DNA from 3 places in the Litorihabitans aurantiacus genome. Region 2 is predicted to be linked to each of the others. Evidence: predicted binding sites of a transcription regulator. Region 2 holds the regulator's gene; each other region holds the start of a gene.
What was found. The regulator HrcA, encoded in region 2, represses chaperone genes, less so after heat shock. The targets are predictions, from matches to a motif close to TTNGCACTCGNNNNNNNCGAGTGCNAA.

Region 1 (6,639 bases), 640 kb from region 2:
GTGGGGGTGACGGGGACGTCGCCGAAGAACTCGAGCACCTGGACGGCGTCCCCGGCGTGGCCGGTGCGGGCGAGCGCGACGGCGACGAACGCCGCGTCCCGGGGCCAGACGTACCGCCACGCGCCGGTGGGGGCGGCGAGCGGCGGGTGGACGGCGCCGTCGGGCGTGTGGGTGGCGACGTAGAGGTCGAGCATCGCGGCGCGCGCGAGGGCGGCGTGCGGGGTGTCGGCGGCGGCGGCGGTGGTGGTCGTGGCGGCGGCGGCCGTGGCGGTGGCAGTCCCCGGGATGCGGCCCGCCGCGACCCAGGCCCGCTGGCGCTGCGCCTCCTCGTGCGCGGCGGCCACCACGCGCGGGTCGGCGCCGGCCCCGGGGTCGATCACGCGGGTGCCCGGGAGGAAGGTGGGGGAGGTGCCGGTGGGGACGGCGACGTCGCGGCCGACCACGGCGGCGTCCGTGCTCCCGCCGGTGGTCACCGCGTTCCCGGCGTTCCCTGCGGTCTCGCCGAGCGCCCAGGAGTGGGCGGCGCCCTCGCTCGCGAGTGGGATGCGCGGGGGCGGGTCGCCGTCGACGGGCAGGGCCGACCCGAGGACGAGGCCCGCCACGAGCGTGATCCCGACGACGGGCGCCGTGCGGTGATGGCTGCGGGGGAGCGGGGCGCGGGCGGCGGCGCGACGACGAACGCTGCGCACCCCCGGCATCGGGTCATCCTGCCAGAGGCGTGCGGCCCGACGGGTCCGGCCGGGCGTCCGGCCCGATGGTCCCGGTCCGCGCGGGTGCCCCGCGCCTAGGGTGGAGGGATGAGCAGGGACGTGGTCGACGTCGTCGTGGTGGGATCCGGTCCGAACGGCCTGGCGGCCGCGGTCACGATGGCGCGCGCCGGGCTGGCGGTTCGCGTGCTCGAGGGGCAGCCGACGATCGGCGGTGGCGCGCGCACGCACGACCTCGGACTGGCCGACGGCGTGGTGCACGACGTGTGCTCCGCCGTCCACCCGATGGCGCTCGCGAGCCCGTTCCTCCGCGCGTTCGACCTCGCCGGCCGCGGCGTCGACCTGCGCGTGCCGGAGGTCTCCTACGCCCAGCCGCTCGACGGCGGGCGCGCGGGCCTCGCGTGGCACGACCTCGAGCGCACGGTCGAGGGTCTGGGGCGCGACGGCGCGGCCTGGCGCTCGCTGATGGCGCCGCTCGTGGCGGACCCGGACGCCGTCGTCGCGCTCGCGATGGGGGACAAGCGCTCGCTGCCGCCCGAGCTGCTCTCGGTCTCGGGCGTGCGGGCCGCGATCGGTTTCGCGGCCGGGCTGCTGGACCAGGGCACGCGGGCGTGGGGTGCGCGGTTCTCCGGCGAGGTCGCGCCGGCGCTGCTGACCGGCGTCGCGGCGCACGGGATCGCGCCGCTGCCCGGGCTGGCGCCGGCGGGGACGGCGCTGCTGCTGGGCTCGCTCGCGCACGCGGGCGGCTGGCCGGTGCCGGTCGGGGGGACGCAGGCGATCACCGATGCGCTGGTGGCGGACCTGGTGGCGCACGGCGGCGAGGTGCGCACGGGGGTGCCGGTGGTGAGCTACCGGCAGCTGCCCCGGGCGCGGGCCTACCTGATGGACACCTCGGCGCGGGGCGTGGCGCGGATCTGGGGCGAGCGGCTGCGGCCGTCGGTGCGGCGCGGGCTGACGCGGTTCGGGTACGGCGACGCCGCCGCGAAGGTCGACTACGTGCTGAGCGGTCCGGTGCCGTGGGCGGCCGAGGGCGTGGGGCTCGCGGGCACGGTGCACGTGGGTGGCACGCGCGCCGAGATGGCCCTGGCGGAGCGCGAGATCTCCCGCGGCCGGCACGCGGAGCGGCCGATGGTGCTGCTCAGCGACCCGAGCGTCGCGGACCCCGGCCGGGAGGTCGGCGGGCGGCGGCCGCTGTGGGCGTACGCGCACGTGCCCGCGGGCTCCGACGTCGACCCGACCGAGGCGGTCACGGCGCAGATCGAGCGCTTCGCGCCGGGGTTCCGCGACGTCGTCGTGGCCTCGCGGTCGGTGCCGGCCTCGCGGATGAGCGAGCACAACGCCAACTACGTGGGCGGCGACATCGCGGCCGGGGCGATCTCGCTGTACCGGATGGTGGCGCGGCCGCGGCTGAGCTGGGACCCCTACGACGTCGGCATCCCCGGGGTCGCGATCTGCTCGGCCTCCACGCCCCCCGGGCCCGGGGTGCACGGGATGTCGGGCTGGTTCGCCGCGCGGCGGCTGCTGCGCTCGCGGTTCGGGCGGTCGGTGCCGTCGCTCGCGCCCTGAGGGTGGTGCTCAGCGCGCGGCGCGCGTCCGCAGGAACGGCAGCCGCTCCAGCGGGAGGAACGCCGCCCAGCACACCACCGTCGGCAGGAAGTGGATGCCGAGCGCGAGGAACGTCGCGAGGTGGAACAGCAGGAACGTCGAGACGGCGACGTAGAGCCACCTCCCGCGCAGCCACAGCACCACGGGGGAGAGCAGCTCGATCAGGTACAGCCCCCACTGCGCCACGATCAGCAGCCACGGGTACTCCAGCGTCCACCGCACGAGCGGCGAGCCGCGGCGCATGATCGCCCACACGAACACGGCGCTGTTCGCCCAGCCGGCGGGGCTGCCCGCACGCATCCACTTCAGGACGGCCGAGCCGAAGTAGGTCGCGACCACGCCGATCTGGATCACGCGCATCGCCCACCCGGCCGCCTGCGAGGGCGTGTGGTCGCGCAGGCGGGTGAGCCCCGCCGTCGGGAGCACGGTGACGGCGACCATGAGCGCGAGGTGGTCGTGGCTGATGTAGCCGTACCCCTGCGAGTTGAGCATCCAGACCCAGAACCCGAGCGCCACCAGGGTTCCGGTGGTGCGCTGCAGCCGGCCGGTCACGACCGCGACGACGCCCGCCGCGCACGCCGCGAGCAGCGCCCACAGGAGGATTTCGCCCTGCAGCGGCGTCAGGGGCGGGAGGTGGACGGCGCGCGCCACCCACGTCGGGCGGTAGAGCTCCGGCACGTACCCGTGGGGGATCACGCTGGTGCGGATCCACAGCACGTCGAGCACCACGAACGCGTAGATCAGCACGCGGAACGCCGCCACGCGCGCGAGCGGCACGGGGGCGAGGAACCAGGCGGTGCCGGCGCGCAGCGCCCGATGCACGGGGTGCACGTGGGTGGCGGGGTCGCCGGGGGCGGGCGTCGTCGTCGCGCTCATCGCTGCACCTCCCACTCCGCGAGCGTGAGGATCTCCGGTTCGCCGACGGCGCGCCCGTCCTCCAGCTGCGTCACGGAGCGGCGCAGGTAGAGCACCTCGGGCTGGGCGCGCTCGGGTCGCAGCTGCGCGTAGGCGTCGGCGAGGGACTGCAGGAGGGAGGGGTCGTCGACGAAGCGGCCGAGCTGCCCCTCGATCTCGCCGCGCGCGACGCCGGTGCTCGCGTGGCTGAGCCCGATCCCCACCGGCTCGGTCTCGCCCGGCAGCAGCCCCTCGAGGTAGACCGAGCGCACCGAGCCGTTGAGGTCCTTCGGCGCGCCGTACTGCGAGAGCGACCCGAGCGGGAAGTAGTCGTCGGTGTCGTTCACCTGGCCGGCCACGAGCACGCCCAGGGCGAGCGCGGTGGCGGTCAGCCGCCAGGCGATCGAGCGGCGGCGCAGGCGCACGACGGCGGGCGGGGGAGTCGCGCCGTCGACCTCGCGCGCGTCGTGGCTCGCCTCCGCCCCGGCCGGAGGTGGGGTCGCTGCGTTCACGCGGACAACCTACCGGCGGCCGCCGGTGAGCAGGGGAGGGCCGGGGTCCGCCGTCGGCGGACGAGGTGACCGCGGCGCCCGGTGGCGCTTGCACTCGGCAGGGCAGAGTGCCAATAATGGCGTTAGCACTCTCGCATCGAGAGTGACAAAACTGCCGGTTCCGATGAGGCGCCGCGGGGTGCGGGACGAGACCGCGCACGCGTCGTCGTCCGTCGCGGGCGTCGCCCGGCAACCACAGTCGACACGGAGGATCGCACGCCACCATGGCCAAGATCATTGCCTTTGATGAGGAAGCCCGCCGCGGCATGGAGCGGGGCCTCAACCGCCTCGCCGACGCCGTCCGCGTGACCCTCGGCCCGAAGGGCCGCAACGTCGTCCTGGAGAAGAAGTGGGGCGCCCCCACGATCACCAACGACGGCGTCTCGATCGCCAAGGAGATCGAGCTCGAGGAGCCGATGGAGAAGATCGGCGCCGAGCTCGTCAAGGAGGTCGCCAAGAAGACCGACGACGTCGCGGGTGACGGCACCACCACCGCCACCGTGCTCGCCCAGGCGCTCGTGCGCGAGGGTCTGCGCAACGTCGCCGCCGGCGCCAACCCGATCGCCCTCAAGCGGGGCATCGACAAGGCCGTCGACGCCGTCACCGAGGCCCTGCGCACGCAGGCCAAGGAGATCGAGACGAAGGAGGAGATCGCCGCCACCGCCGCCATCTCCGCCAACGACCCGGCGATCGGCGAGCTCATCGCCGAGGCGATCGACAAGGTCGGCAAGGAAGGCGTCATCACCGTCGAGGAGTCCAACGCGCTCGGTCTCGAGCTCGAGCTCACCGAGGGCATGCGCTTCGACAAGGGCTACCTGTCGGCGTACTTCGTCACCGACCAGGAGCGCCAGGAGGCCGTCCTGGAGGACGCGTACGTCCTGCTCGTCGAGTCCAAGATCTCCACGGTCAAGGACCTGCTGCCGCTGCTGGAGAAGGTCATCCAGTCCGGCAAGCCGCTGGTCATCATCGCCGAGGACGTCGACTCCGAGGCGCTCGCGACGCTCGTCGTGAACAAGATCCGCAACATCTTCCGCTCCGTCGCCGTCAAGGCGCCCGGTTTCGGTGACCGCCGCAAGGCGATGCTGCAGGACATGGCCATCCTCACGGGCGGTCAGGTCATCTCCGAGACCGTCGGTCTCACGCTGGAGAACGCCGACTTGTCGGTGCTCGGCCAGGCGCGCAAGGTCGTCATCACCAAGGACGAGACCACGATCGTCGAGGGTGCCGGCGAGGCCGACCTCATCGAGGGCCGCGTCAACCAGATCCGCGCCGAGATCGAGAACAGCGACTCCGACTACGACCGCGAGAAGCTCCAGGAGCGCCTCGCCAAGCTCGCCGGTGGCGTCGCCATCATCAAGGCGGGCGCGGCCACCGAGGTCGAGCTCAAGGAGCGCAAGCACCGCATCGAGGACGCCGTCCGCAACGCGAAGGCCGCCGTCGAGGAGGGCATCGTCGCCGGTGGTGGCGTCGCGCTCATCCAGGCCGGCAAGGTCGCGTTCGAGACGCTCTCGCTCGAGGGTGACGAGGCCACCGGCGCCAACATCGTCAAGGTCGCCGTCGACGCTCCGCTCAAGCAGATCGCCGAGAACGCGGGCCTCGAGGGTGGCGTCGTGACCGAGAAGGTCCGCAACCTCCCCGCGGGCCACGGCCTCAACGCCGCGACTGGCGAGTACGTCGACCTGCTCTCGGCCGGTGTCAACGACCCGGTCAAGGTCACCCGCTCCGCGCTGCAGAACGCCGCGTCCATCGCTGGTCTGTTCCTGACCACCGAGGCCGTCGTGGCCGACAAGCCGGAGAAGGCCGCGCCGATGCCGGCCGGCGGCGGCGACGAGATGGGTGGCATGGGCTTCTGAGCCCGAGCTACACCTCGCTGCACCGGTAGCACCCGCGACGGCGGGCGTCCCCTCGGGGGCGCCCGCCGTCGTCGTACCCGGGCCCGGTGCTGGTCGGCTCGCGCCGACCGTCGCCCGCAGTCGACGCCGTCGGCCCCTCCGACGCCCGCCGCGCCCACCGGAGCGCCGGCCCACCGCGCCCACCGGAGCGCCGGCCCGCCGCGCCGAGGAAGGAGCAACGGTCGCGAGGAAGGACCTCCCCGCTCCTTCCTCACGGCCGTTGGTCCTTCCTCGGCGGGGGAGGGGGCAGGCAGCCCGGGCCGGAAGGCCGAACGGGACGACGTTGGGCGGGGCGCGATCGCGGGGGTGCGGGACTCGGGCGGGGCGGGCGGGACCGGCGGCGCGCCGAGACAGTTGCCCCGCCGCGGCCCCGACGCTGGGAAGATCGGTGCTGAACGTTTCTGCGCTGAACGATGGGCGCAGCGACGACCTCGCCCGTTGACGGCAGACACCCTGCCACCCAGGAGGAACGATCGTGACCGACCCCAACCAGCCGCAGTGGCAGCAGCCGAACCAGGACCAGCCGCAGACGCCCGACGTGCCGCCGGCGCCCGGCCAGTACGGCCAGCATCAGCCCGGCGGGTTCGACGCCCCCGGTGCGCCCGGCTCGTACGGCGCCCCCTCGGACGCGCCCTCGGCCCCGACCTACGGCGCTCCGTCCGACGGCGTGCCTGCCGCCCCGCCCGCGCCCTACGCCCAGGCGCAGCAGAACCCCTACGGCGCCCCGCAGGGTCAGCCCGGCCCGTACGCCGCCGCCGGCGGCGGCCCGGTGCCGACGTCGTGGCGCGTGTGGACCGCGTTCCCGCTCGCCGCGATCGCGCTCCTGTTCCTCCCGCCCGTCTTCGGCGGTGTCGCCATCGTCTTCTCCGCGCTCGCGCTGCGCCGCAAGGAGAAGCTGGCGCAGGTGGCGCTGATCGTGTCGATCGCGGCGACCGTCGTCGGGCTCATCCTGGGCGCGATCGTCAACACGGCGATGATGAGCTAGCGATC
Region 2 (6,639 bases):
TCGACCTCCGCCAGCGTCCCGATCACGAGCTCGTTGAGCCGGTTGCCGAGCAGCGTGCGGGGTCGGTGCAGCCCCGGGGTGTCCACGAGCACGAGCTGGGCGTCGTCGCGGTGCACGATGCCCCGGATCGTGTGCCGGGTGGTCTGCGGACGGTCGGAGGTGATCGCGACCTTGGTGCCCACGAGGGCGTTGACGAGCGTCGACTTGCCGGCGTTGGGTCGTCCGACGACGCAGGCGAAACCCGCGCGGTAGCTCTCGGGGTCGCGCGGGCTGGCGTAGGTGGGCGCTGCCCCGCTCCGGTCGGTCATCGCGCCGTCCGCCCCGCGAGGAACGTCAGCAGCAGCGTGCGCTGCAGCTCGAACATCTCCTCGCGCTCCTCGGGCTCGGCGTGGTCGAAGCCGAGGAGGTGCAGGATGCCGTGCGTGACCAGGAGGAGCATCTCCTCCTGGGCCGAGTGGCCGGCCTCGCGCGCCTGGGTGGCGGCGACCTCGGGACACACGACGACGTCGCCGAGGATGCCCTCGTCCGACGGCTCGCCCTCGCGCCCCGGGCGCAGCTCGTCCATCGGGAAGGACATCACGTCGGTCGGACCCGGCTCGTCCATCCAGCGCACGTGCAGCTCGGTCATCGCCGGGACGTCCACGAAGATGACCGACAGCTCGGCCTGCGGGTGCACGTGCATCTGGTCGAGCACGTAGCGGGCCAGCGCGGCGAACTCGACCTCGTCGACCTCGTGCGCGCTCTCGTTGCTGATCTCGGTGCTCATCGGCGCTCCCCCGCGGAGTCCCAGCGCGCGTAGGCGTCGATGATCTCGCCCACCAGACGGTGGCGCACGACGTCGGAGGACGTCAGGCGGCAGACGGCGACGTCGTCGACGTCGCGCAGGATCTCGGTCACGACCCGCAGGCCGGACGTGGTGCCCGAGGGCAGGTCGACCTGCGTGACGTCACCGGTGACGACCATGTGCGAGTTGAAGCCCAGGCGGGTCAGGAACATCTTCATCTGCTCGGGCGAGGTGTTCTGCGCCTCGTCGAGCACGATGAACGCGTCGTTCAGGGTGCGACCGCGCATGTACGCGAGCGGCGCCACCTCGATGACGCCCGAGGCCATGAGACGCGGGATCGAGTCGGGGTCGACCATGTCGTGCAGCGCGTCGTAGAGCGGACGCAGGTAGGGGTCGATCTTCTCCGTCAGCGATCCGGGGAGGAACCCGAGTCGCTCCCCGCCTCGACGGCGGGGCGGGTCAGCAGGATGCGGGAGACCTGCTTGGCCTGCAGCGCCTGCACGGCCTTCGCCATCGCGAGGTAGGTCTTGCCCGTGCCGGCGGGACCGATCCCGAACGTGATGGTGTTGCGGTCGATGGCCTCGACGTACTCCTTCTGCCCCACGGTCTTCGGCCGGATGGTGCGGCCTCGCGTCGACAGGATGTTCATCGTCAGCACGCTCGAGGGCGAGGTGGCCGCGGGCGAGCGGAGCATCCCGATCGCGCGCTCGACGGCGTCGGCCGACAGCGGCTGCGCCGAGCGGGCGATCTGCGCGAGCTCCTCCAGCAGCCGCTCGGCGAGCGAGACCTCGTCCGCCGGACCGTCCAGCGTGATGACGCTACCGCGCACGTGCACGTCCACGCGCGGGAAACCGCGCTCGATCGTGCGCACGACCTCGTCGCGCGGGCCGACGAGCGCACGCATGTCGACGTCGTCGGGCACCGTGACCTGGTGCGTCACGGGACCACTCGACGACCCGGAGCCGCCACCGCGGTTCACGCCCGTCACCGGCCCGCCAGCTTGTCGCGCAGCCGCGAGAACATCCCGGCACCGACCGGCGCGAGCCGACCCTGCGGTCGCTCCTCGCCGCGCAGCGTCGCGAGCTCCCGCAGGAGCTCCTCCTGCCGCTCGTCGAGGTGGGTGGGCACCGTGACGTCGAGGTGGACGTGCATGTCGCCGCGGCCGTGCCCGCGCAGCCTGCCCATGCCCCGGCCGCGCAGGGTGATGACGTGGTCGCCCTGGGTGCCGGCCGCGACGTCGACCTCCTCGTCGCCGTCGAGCGTCCGCAGCTCGAGGACGGTGCCGAGCGCGGCCGCCGTCATCGGCACGGCGAGCGTGCAGTGCAGGTCGTCGCCGCGGCGCGTGAACACCTCGTGCGGCAGCTCGCGGATCTCCACGTACAGGTCGCCCGCGGGGCCGCCGCCCGGGCCGACCTCGCCCTGTCCGACGAGCTTGATGCGCGTGCCGTTCTCGACGCCGGGCGGGACGTCGACCGTGATGGTGCGGCGGGCGCGCACGCGACCCTCGCCCGAGCACTCGGGGCACGGCTCGGGGATAGTCGAGCCGAACCCCTGGCACGCGTCGCAGCGCGCCTGCGTCATGACGTTGCCGAGGAACGAGCGCGCCACGCGCTGGACCGACCCGCGGCCGCCGCAGACCGTGCAGGCCTTCGGCGAGGTGCCGGGGGCGGCGCACGAGCCGTGGCAGGTGCCGCAGACAGCGGCGGTGTCGACTGTGAGGTCGCGCCGGACGCCGAAGGCCTCCTCGGCGAGCTCGAGCTCGATGCGCACGAGCGCGTCCTGCCCACGGCGGGCGCGCGGGACGGGGCCGCGCGCGCTGCCGCCGCCGGCCGCGCCGAAGAACGTCTCGAAGATGTCCTGGAAGCCGAACCCGGCGCCCTCGCCGCCGGCCCCGCCCATGCCGCCGGAGTCGTAGGCGCGCCGCTTGTCGGGGTCGGACAGGACGTCGTTGGCGGCGGTGATGTCCTTGAACCGCTCCGCACCCGCCTCGCCGGCGATGTCGGGGTGGTAGGTGCGCGCGAGCTTGCGATAGGCGCGCTTGATCTCCTCGGTGGTGGCGTCCCGCGCCACACCGAGGACCTCGTAGTAGTCCGTCACGTGTTCGTCAGATCCTCGTACGTCGGGGTTCGGGAGCGGTCACGGGGTCACGACCCGTGAGAGGTAGCGGGCGACGGCGCGCACCGCCGTCATCGTCGTGGGGTAGTCCATCCGGGTGGGGCCGAGGACGCCGAGGAAAGCCACGGCGTCCTGCGGGCTCGCCCCACCGTAGGGCGAGGCGACGACGGACGTCTCGCTCAGCCCGGCGTAGCGCGTCTCGGTCCCGATGCGGACCGCGACGTCGCTGTGCTCGCGGCCGGGGCCGCCGCCCTGCTCGGCGGCCATCTCCGCGAGCAGGCGCATGAGTACGACCTGCTCCTCGATGGCCTCGAGCACCGGGGAGATGGTGCGGGAGAAGTCGAACCCGGCGCGGGCCAGGTGGGCCGTGCCCGCCATCACGATCCGGTCCTCGACCTCCTCCGTCAGCGTCTCGCCCACCACGGCGGCGACGGCGTGCACGAGCGCCGCCAGCGCGGGCGGGACGTCGTCGGCGATGCCCTCGAGCGCCGGCCGCAGGGCCGGCATCCGCAGACCCGCGGCGGCCACGTTGATCCGCGCCCGCAGGTCCGCGACGACGACCTCGTCCAGGTCGCCGACGCCGGCGGGGACCTCGAGCATGCGCTGCTCGACCCGGCCGGTGTCGGAGATGAGCACGATCAGCACCCGGGTCGGAGCGACCAGGACGAGCTCGACGTGGCGCAGCCCGGAGCGCCGCAGCGACGGGTACTGCACGACGGCGACCTGCTGCGTCAGCTGCGACAGCAGCCGGACCGTGCGGTTGACCGCGTCGTCGAGGTCCACCGACTCGGCGAGGAAGGACTCGATCGCGCGGCGCTCGGGACCGGTGAGCGGCTTGAGCGTCGCGAGGTGGTCGACGAACAGCCGGTACCCGGAGTCGGTCGGGATGCGCCCGGCAGAGGTGTGGGGCTGCGTGATGTACCCCGCCTCCTCGAGCGCCGCCATGTCGTTGCGGATCGTCGCGGGCGAGACGCCCAGCGCGTGCCGCTCCACGAGGGTGCGCGACCCGACCGGTTCGCGGGTGGCGACGTAGTCGCTGACGATGGCGCGCAGCACGTCGAGCCGTCGGTCCTCGCTCACGCCGCCTCCTCGTCCGCTCGTCGTGGGTGCGGGCCGGTCCTCGCACTCTCGGGGGTGAGTGCCAATTCTACGCCCCGCCCCCGACACCGGCGGGGTGGCGCCGCGGCGTCGGGCGCAGACGCGGATATCGTGCCCCGGTGCCCCCCACCGACCCCTACGGCCCCGACGTCCTGTCCAGCGACCCCCGCGTGCGCACGGGCTCCCGCAAGGTCGCGCGCGAGGAGGCCGCCGCCGTCGGGCTGGTGGTCGAGGACGTCCAGAGCGGGTACGTCGGCGCGGTGCTGCGCGTCGAGCGCACGAACGGGGGCGACGTCGTCGTGCTCGAGGACCGGCGCGGCGCGCGGCGGTCCTTCCCGCTGGGTCCGGGCTTCTGGGTCGACGGCGATCCGGTCGTCCTCGTGCGTCCCGCCCGCCGGGCGGCCCCGGCGGTGACGGCGCGGACCGCGTCGGGGTCGCGCGCCGTCGTCGGCGCTCGCGCCCGGGTGGCCCGCGCGTCGCGCATCTGGGTGGAGGGCAGGCACGACGCCGAGCTGGTGGAGAAGGTCTGGGGCGACGACCTGCGCATCGAGGGCATCGTGGTGGAGCTGCTCGAGGGCGCCGACCACCTGGTGGAGGTGCTGGAGACGTTCGCCCCCGCTCCCACGCGGCGCGCCGGGGTGCTGCTGGACCACCTCGTGGCCGGGTCGAAGGAGCGACGCCTCGCCGACGACGCGCTGCGCGCCCTCGGACGGCGGTCCGAGCACGTGCTGATCCTGGGGCACCCCTACGTCGACGTGTGGCAGGCCGTCCGCCCGCAGCGCGTCGGGCTGACGGCGTGGCCGCACGTGCCGCGCGGCACCGACATCAAGACCGGTACCCTCGCCGCGCTCGGGCTGCCGCACGCGACGCAGGCCGACGTCGCGCGCGGGTGGGCCAAGATCCTCGGTCGGGTGCGTGACTACAAGGACCTCGACCCGGCCCTGCTGGGCCGGGTCGAGGAGCTCGTCGACTTCGTCACGCTGCCCGAGGGCTGAGCGGGCTCCGAGGCCGGGTCAGGCGGGCACGACCTCGCCGCGGAAGCCCGTGTACAGCGCGGCCAGGGCGAGCGAGACGATCGGCACGGCGGCGAGGAGTCCGACGCCGCACGCGAGCGTGCCCGCCACCACCAGCCCGAGGGAGATGAGCATCAGGAGCAGGACCTGGCCGAGGTTCGCCCCGACCGTCCGGGCGGACGCCGCGAGGGCCGCGGCGAACCCCTGGTCGGAGTCCGCGAGGTGGTGCGGCACGAACAGGACCAGCACCCACCCCACGAGCGCCGCGAGTCCGAGGACGAGTCCGCCGCCGGCGCTCGGTAGCAGCTCGGGCAGCACCGAGAGCGCGACGGCGACACCGACGTAGGCCGCCCAGCCGCGGGGCAGCGCGAAGAACTCCGAGAACCGCAGGCTGCCGGTGCGGACCGCCCGCAGGGACCCGATCGCCAGCAGGAGCGCGCTCGCACCCGTGACGACGGCGGTGACGAGCGCGACGATCAGCGTGCCGGTGTAGCTCAGCCCGTCCTCCCGGAAACCGGCCTCGGTCAGGTCGCCGTAGGGTCCCTCGAGACCGGCGGCGGCGAGCACCGAGGTGAGGGAGAACTCGAGCGCCACGGAGACGGCGATGAGGATGACGAAGAGGCCGATCATCGGCCCCGCGGCCCGTCCGAACCTCGAGAACGCGAGCGACGTCGCCGCACCGGCGGTGGCGGGTGCCGGGCGGCTGGATCCGCCGTACGGCGCGCCGGGTGGACCGTAGCCGGGCGAGGCGTAGCCGGACGGCCCGTAGCCCGGCGGTGGGCCGTAGGGGTTGCCCCCGCCCCACGGCCCGGCGTCCGTGGGTCCGCCGGAGGAACCCACGTAGCCGCCGCCGTAGCCGGGCGGCGGGGGCGGCGGGGCGGGCCAGCTCCTGACCGGCTCGGCGTCCTGCGGGGCCGGTGAACCCCAGGCCGGGCCCGCAGGACCCGTGCTCCCGTACGACCCGCCGCCCGCCGGTCGGTCGTCGTCGGCGGGCGGCCAGGGCTGGTGGGGGTGCTCATGGCGGCATCGTGTCAGAGCGACGGCGACGCGTGGGGAACCCGTTCAGGCCGGGACGTGCCCGTTCGTCGAGCGGCGGTAGGCGTGGGCCAGGACGAGCGACCCGAGCGGGATGGTGACCAGGGCGCCGGCGAAGCAGACGAACACGCCGGCGAGCGAGACGAGCACCGCGACCGCAGTCACACCGGCGTTGTCCAGCGCGAGTCGGATCGACCCCTTGATCGCGTCGATCGCTCCTGCGCCCCTGTCCACCACGAGGAACACCGCGAACGCCCCGAAGAAGTTCACGATCAGCGTCCCGATCCCCGTGAACGAGAGCAGCCCGGCCGCGAGACCCATGAGCACCACCAGCAGGATGCCCTGACCGGCGTTGCGGAAACGGAAGAAGTCCCCGAACTCGGCCCGACCGGTGTCGGCCACCCGGAGGTAGCCGTGCGTGAGCGCGAGGGTGGACAGGAACGCCGCGACCATCGAGAGGATGCCGACGATGATGACGCCGCCGATGCCGAAGGACGTCGCTGCGGCGAACCCGAGCTCCGTCGTCGCCGCCGAGGACGTCCCCGCGACCGCGCCCGCGATCGCGAACCCGACGCCGGCGATGATGGCGATCCC
Region 3 (6,639 bases), 1.3 Mb from region 2:
CTCGACGACGCCGCGGGCGAGGCGTTCGACAAGGTGGGGCGCCTGCTTGGGCTGCCCTACCCGGGCGGGCCGCACGTCGACTGGCTCGCGAAGCAGGGCGACCCGACGGCGATCCCGTTCCCGCGGGGGCTGTCCAAGGGGCGCGAGCTCGCGCGGCACCCGTACGACTTCTCGTTCTCCGGCCTCAAGACGGCGGTGGCCCGCTATCTCGAGGGCCGCGCCGACGCGGGGGAGGAGTACTCGCCCGCCGACGTCGCGGCGTCGTTCTCCGAGGCCGTCGCCGACGTGCTGGTCACCAAGACGCTGCGCGCGTGCGCCGAGCACGACGTGTCGACGCTCGTGATCGGCGGGGGCTTCTCGGCCAACTCGCGGCTGCGCGAGCTCGCGGCCGAGCGCTGCGCGGCGGCGGGGGTGCAGGTGCGCATCCCGCCGATCCGGTACTGCACCGACAACGGCGCGATGATCGCCGCGCTCGGCTCGGCCGTGGTGCGGGCGGGGGTCGCGCCGTCGCCGCTCGACCTGGCGGTCGACTCCTCGATGCCGCTCTCCCTCGTCTCCGTCTGACCCGCGAGGGCTAGAGGGGGTGCCGGCGCGCATCTCCCGCACGAGCGAGCTCACGACGGCGTCCAGCGCCCCGCCCGAGCGCCGCGCCACCGCGCGCTGACGCTGGTAGGAGGCACCCCGGCGCGCGATGACCCGCAGGTTCTCCAGGTCGGCCCGGCACCCGATCCGGTCGGCGACGGGGGCGAGGTCGTCGATCCACCGCGAGACCGCGTCGGTCACCAGCTCCTCGTCGCCCTCGGCGTTCAGGATGATGATCGCGTCCATGCCGTAGCGCGCCGAGCGCCACTTGTTCTCCTGGTGGAACCACGGCGGCATCACCGGCAGCTCGCGCCCGTCGTCGAGCATCGTGGAGAAGTGCTCGATCGCGCAGTGCACGAACGCGGCCAGCGCGCGCAGCTCGAGGATCGACGGCGTCCCGTCGCTCACCCGGACCTCGATCGTCCCGAGGTGGGGAGCGGGCCGGATGTCCCAGCGCACCTCGTCGAAGGCGTCGATGACGCCGGTGTGGAGCATGTCGCCCGCGTACTGCTCGAGCTGCGGCCAGGTCGCGAGGTCGAACGGCAGCCCCGCCGTCGGAAGCTGCTGGAACATCAGCGCCCGGTTCGAGGCGTAGCCGGTGTCCTCCCCGCCCCAGAACGGCGACGACGCCGAGAACGACTGCAGGTGCGGCAGCAGCGTCGTCATCGCGCGGACGATCGGCATGACCTTCTCGCGGTCCTCGACGCCCACGTGCACGTGCACGCCGTAGATGAGCATCTGCCGGCCCCACCACTGCGTGCGGTCGATGAGGGTGGCGTAGCGCTGCTTGTTGGTGACCTTCTGCTGGTTCCACCGGGCGAACGGGTGCGTGCCCGCGCACATGAGCTCCACGCGCAGCGGATCCGTCACGGTGCGGACCTGGGCGATGGCGTGCTCGAGGTCGGCGGCCGCGTCGCCCACGCTCTCGCCCACGCCGGAGATGATCTCGATGGTGTTGAGCAGGAGCTCCTGCTTGATGTGCGGGTGCTCCCCGCCGTCGGCCGGGCGCACGGCGTCGAGCACCACCTCGGCGACCTGGCGCAGGTCGCCGGAGTCGACGTCGACCAGCGCGAGCTCCCACTCCAGCCCGATCGTGCCGCGACGCGACGTCGCGAACGGGATCTCGCGGGGTGCCGCCATCAGGACTCCTTCGGTGGTGCGGTCGGGGACGGCCGTTCGACGACGAGCACGCGCGGCGCCCCGGCGATGCGCGTCAGCACGATCGTGGCAGACGCGCGGCCGCGCGGCGCGAGCTGGGTGCGGAGCCGCGCCGGGTCGAGCGCGGACCCCCGCTTCTTGATCTCGAGCGTGCCGACGTCGCGCTCCCGCAGGTAGGTGCGCAGGCGCTTGAGCGAGAACGGCATGTCGTCGAGCACGCGGAACGGCGTCGCGAACGGGGTCGCGGTCAGCGTCGGCGCGGTCACGTACGCGATGCTCGGGTCGAGCAGGTGGCCGCCGAGGTCGCGCGCGAGCCGCGCCACGAGGCCGGCGCGGATGACGGCGCCGTCCGGCTCGTAGAGGTGCGCGCCGAGCGCCCCGCCTCGGCCTGCTCGACCGGCGCGGACGGGTCGCCGGCCTCGCCGAGGACGTGGCCGGTCCCGGCCGCGTCCAGCACGAGCGCCGAGCGGCCGGGCCCCTCGGGCGCGAGCGGTCCGAACCACAGGTCGGCCTCGAGCACGTCGCCGGCGACGCTCAGCCACTGCGCGTGCGCGTCACCCGGGATGTCGGCGTGCGCGAGTCCGGGACCGAGCTTGAGGCCGAGGCTCGGGATCCGCTCGCGCAGGGCGAGCAGGCGGTCGACGGCGGGGGAGTAGTCCGCGAGCGCGTGCAGCCGGCGCCCGGCACCGGTCCGGCGGGCGGGGTCGGCCCACACGCCGTCGACCCCGGTCAGGTCGACGGCGAGCGCGTCCCCCGTCACGACCCTCGCCTCGGGCAGCTGACGCAGGTTCACCGCGGCGACCATCGCCGTCGCCTCGTCCCGCTCGACGGCGAGCACCTGCATCCCCATGCCCGCCAGCGCCATGGCGTCCGACCCGATGCCGCACCCGAGGTCGGCGACGTGGGTCGCGCCGGCGGTGCGGAAGCGGTGCGCGTGCCGCGCGGCGACGCTCAGCCGCGTCGCCTGCTCCAGCCCGTCGGGGGTGAAGAGCATGTCCGCGGCCAGGTCGCCGAACTTGCCGACGGCGCGGGCCCGCAGCCGGGACTGCGTCAGGGCTGCGGCGACGAGGTCGGCGTCGAGCCCGGTACCGCGCAGGGCGCTGCCCAGGGCGAGCGCCTGCTCGGGGTCGTAGGGCGGGAGCTGGGTCAGGAGCGCCCACCCCGCCGGGTCGACGAGCGGTCTGATGCTGGCGGGATCCACGCGCCGATCCTCGCAGACGAGGGCCCCGCGGCCGCCACCCCTGGTGGCTCGCGCCGCCGGGCGGCGCTCACCCGCTGGCACTCGCCTTGACCGAGTGCTAATCGCCTTCCTACAGTGGTCGCAGCACCGGGCACGCCCCGGAGCCGGTCACGACGGACACACCGCTCGACCCCCGCGACGGCGGGCGGAGACGTCCGGAGGGGCCGTCCACCGCATCGTTCACCCACGGAAGGGGAGGTCCGACGTGTCGGTCTCCATCAAGCCGCTCGAGGACCGGATCGTCATCCAGACGCTCGAGGCCGAGCAGACCACGTCCTTCGGCCTCGTGCTGCCGGACAGCGCCAAGGAGAAGCCCCAGGAGGGCAAGGTCGTCTCCGTCGGCCCCGGTCGCGTCGACGACTCGGGCAACCGGATCCCGGTCGACGTCGCCGTCGGCGACGTCGTCATCTACAGCAAGTACGGCGGTACCGAGGTCAAGTACGCGGGCGAGGACTACCTGATCCTCTCCGCGCGCGACGTCCTCGCGGTCGTCACGAAGTAGCTGCCCGCCGGCACGAGCCGGCCGGTCGCAGGAGCCCCGGAGCGCACGTCGCACCGGGGCTCCTGCGCGTCCGGGGAGGTGGGGCCGCCGTCCGGGCGGCAGCCGTGCCCGAGCGCTCAGACCGCGCGGTTGTAGACGCGGCCGAGGAGGGCGGTGCGCTCCTCCTCCGACAGGCCGCCCCAGACGCCGTACGGCTCCTTGACGGCCAGGGCGTGGGCGCGGCACTGCGCGAGCACGGGGCAGGCGGCGCAGACGGCCTTGGCGGTCTCGCTGCGACGGCGCCGCGCAGAACCGCGTTCGCCCTCGGGGTGGAAGAACGTGGACGGCTCGACCTCGCGACAGGCTCCCTCGTACTGCCACTCCCAGTGGTCCATGACCGGGCCGGGCAAACGGGAGATCTCAGCCATCGCGGCCCCTTCGAGATGCAGTGCACTTCCGTGATCGTGTTGCGGATCACACTACAAGTGAGTCACAAGCGGTTCAAGAACAGTTCACAAGGTGGGCGAACGTGAATCAGGCACTCGTGCTCGCGCGAGGCGAGGGCGACGCCGCGCTGGAGGGCGGCCGAGCTGGCGGCTCGCTAGCGCTTCAGGTCCACTTCGTGAACGGTCTTGTACTGTGATCGATCACATCTTTTCTCAGGAGATCGATCGGTGTCAGACTGCGCGAGCACTGATCCGACGTGACCGGGGGCCACCTTGATCGAGCGTCACGAGAACGAGTCCGTCGTCCAGCCCGGGGTTCCCGGTGTCGGTGGCGAGGCGCCGCTCACGGTGGCAGCCGTGGCCGCGCGGCTGGGGGTGGCGGCGTCGACGTTGCGCACCTGGGACCGCCGCTACGGGCTCGGACCGTCGCAGCGCCAGGCCGGCAGCCACCGCCGCTACGCACCGGCCGACCTCCAGCGCCTCGAGGCGATGCGGGTCCTCACCCGCAAGGGCGTCGCGCTCGCGGACGCCGCGCGGGTCGCGTTGCGGGCGGCGCCGCTCCCGGCAGCGGGGGACGGTGTCGTCACGGAGGACCTCGATCCGGTCGCGCTCGTCGCCGCGACCGTCGATCCGGTCAGGCTGACCGCCGCGCTGCGGTGCGCGGTCGAGGACGTCGGGACGCTGCGGACCTACGACGAGCGGGTCCGCCCGGCGATGGAGCTGCTGGCGGCGGCCGGGCGCTCCGACGCTCCCGGCCACGACCCCGAGGCGGTGCTGGAGGCCGCGTTCCTCGAGGTCGTCCGGGAACGGGCGCAGGCGCTGCCGCAGCCAGGGGCGGCTGCCGCCGTCGTCCTCGTGGTCGCGCCTCGTCGGCACGTGGTCGCGGCGCACGCCCTGGCGGGCGCGCTGCACGAGGTCGGACTGCGCACCCGCGTCGTGGACCACGCGGTGTGGTCGGCCGGACGCGAGGTGCCGGGGGTGGGCCGGTCGACCTGGTGGTCGAGATGCACCTCGCGGTGCCCCCGGCCGAGGGGGCCGTGCGCCGCGGCACGTACGCCCTCCTCCTGGTGGGTCCGGGGCTCGGTGACGTCGCGTCGTCGGCGGGCGCCTGCGCCGTCCGCACCCTGGCCGCCGCGCTCCCGGAGGCCGTCGACGTGGTCGCGGAGCGCACCGGCGGCCCGCCTGCGGGGGTGTGAGGGCTCGGACGGCGCCGGCGGGCGCGCGTACGATGGCATCCGTGGTTCATCCCGACTCGGTCCCCGCAGCAGACAGCGCGCCGCTCGGCGCCCCCAGACGCTCGACGAGAAGTTCGGTTTCGTCGGCCTGACCTACGACGACGTGCTCCTCCTCCCCGGTGAGACGGACGTCATCCCCAGCGACGCGGACACGACGTCGCGCCTCACCCGTGAGATCTCCGTGAAGATCCCGCTGCTCTCGGCGGCGATGGACACCGTGACGGAGGGCCGGATGGCGATCGCCATGGCTCGCCAGGGCGGCGTCGGCATCCTGCACCGCAACCTCCCGATCGCCGACCAGGCGGGTCAGATCGACCTGGTCAAGCGTTCGGAGTCCGGCATGATCACCGACCCGGTCACGATCGGCCCGGACGCGACGCTCGCCGAGCTCGACGCCCTGTGCGGCCAGTACCGCGTCTCCGGCCTGCCGGTGGTGGAGACGGACGGTGCGCTCGTCGGCATCATCACCAACCGCGACCTGCGCTTCGTGCCGCGGGAGCGGTTCGCGACGGCGCGCGTGCGCGAGGTCATGACGGCCTCGCCCCTGATCACGGCCCCGGTGGGCATCGCCCGCGACGACGCCGCGGCGCTGCTCGCGAAGCACCGGATCGAGAAGCTCCCGCTCGTTGACGGCGACGGGCACCTGCGCGGGCTCATCACCGTGAAGGACTTCGTCAAGTCGGAGCAGTACCCGGACGCGACCAAGGACGCCGAGGGCCGCCTGGTCGTGGGTGCCGCCGTCGGGTTCTTCGGCGACGCGTGGGAGCGGGCGACCGCGCTGGTGGAGGCGGGGGCCGACGTGCTCGTCGTCGACACCGCGAACGGCCACGCGCGGCTCATGCTCGACATGGTGCGCCGCCTCAAGTCCGACCCGGCCACCCGCGGGGTCCAGGTCATCGGCGGCAACGTCGCCACGTTCGACGGCGCGCGCGCCCTCGTCGAGGCGGGCGTCGACGCGGTCAAGGTCGGGGTCGGACCCGGGTCGATCTGCACCACCCGCGTGGTGGCGGGGGTCGGCGTCCCGCAGGTGACGGCGATCTACGAGGCCTACCGCGCGTGCCGCGCCGCGGGTGTGCCCGTGATCGGCGACGGCGGGCTGAAGTACTCCGGCGACATCGCCAAGGCCATGGTCGCCGGTGCGGACACCGTGATGCTCGGCGGGCTGCTCGCGGGCACCGACGAGAGCCCGGGCGACCTCGTGCTCGTCAACGGCAAGCAGTTCAAGCGCTACCGGGGCATGGCCTCGCTCGGCGCGATGCAGTCGCGCGGCGACCGCCGCAGCTTCTCGAAGGACCGCTACTTCCAGGGCGACGTCTCCGACGACGACGTCATCACCGAGGGCATCGAGGGCCAGGTGCCCTACCGCGGTCCGCTCGCCGCCGTCGCGCACCAGCTCGTCGGCGGTCTGCACCAGTCGATGTTCTACGTCGGTGCGCGCACGATCCCCGAGCTGCAGGAGCGCGGCAAGTTCGTCCGCATCACCCCGGCGGGGCTGAA

Region 1: groL (chaperonin GroEL) is a predicted target of HrcA. The motif match lies at 3,841-3,867, and genes of this name have one in related genera.
Region 3: groES (co-chaperone GroES) is a predicted target of HrcA. The motif match lies at 3,016-3,042, and genes of this name have one in related genera.

Annotation. Positions count from the first base shown of each region.
Region 1 is NZ_BSUM01000001.1:345,951-352,589, forward strand. It holds gene QQK22_RS01690 (glycoside hydrolase family 15 protein) at 1-698, opposite strand, end outside; gene QQK22_RS01695 (phytoene desaturase family protein) at 798-2,273, shown strand; gene QQK22_RS01700 (HTTM domain-containing protein) at 2,283-3,188, opposite strand; gene QQK22_RS01705 (hypothetical protein) at 3,185-3,718, opposite strand; gene groL (chaperonin GroEL) at 3,982-5,610, shown strand; gene QQK22_RS01715 (hypothetical protein) at 6,125-6,634, shown strand.
Region 2 is NZ_BSUM01000001.1:981,321-987,959, reverse strand. It holds gene era (GTPase Era) at 1-308, opposite strand, end outside; gene ybeY (rRNA maturation RNase YbeY) at 305-766, opposite strand; partial or broken gene QQK22_RS04605 (PhoH family protein) at 763-1,688, opposite strand; gene dnaJ (molecular chaperone DnaJ) at 1,769-2,881, opposite strand; gene hrcA (heat-inducible transcriptional repressor HrcA) at 2,921-3,979, opposite strand; gene QQK22_RS04590 (DUF3097 family protein) at 4,117-4,992, shown strand; gene QQK22_RS04585 (hypothetical protein) at 5,011-5,850, opposite strand; gene QQK22_RS04580 (hypothetical protein) at 6,073-6,639, opposite strand, start outside.
Region 3 is NZ_BSUM01000001.1:2,296,636-2,303,274, reverse strand. It holds gene tsaD (tRNA (adenosine(37)-N6)-threonylcarbamoyltransferase complex transferase subunit TsaD) at 1-564, shown strand, start outside; partial or broken gene QQK22_RS10865 (glutamate--cysteine ligase) at 580-1,722, opposite strand; gene QQK22_RS18795 (THUMP-like domain-containing protein) at 1,722-2,006, opposite strand; gene QQK22_RS10860 (DUF8688 domain-containing protein) at 2,003-2,941, opposite strand; gene groES (co-chaperone GroES) at 3,186-3,482, shown strand; gene QQK22_RS10850 (WhiB family transcriptional regulator) at 3,599-3,889, opposite strand; gene guaB (IMP dehydrogenase) at 4,181-6,639, shown strand, end outside.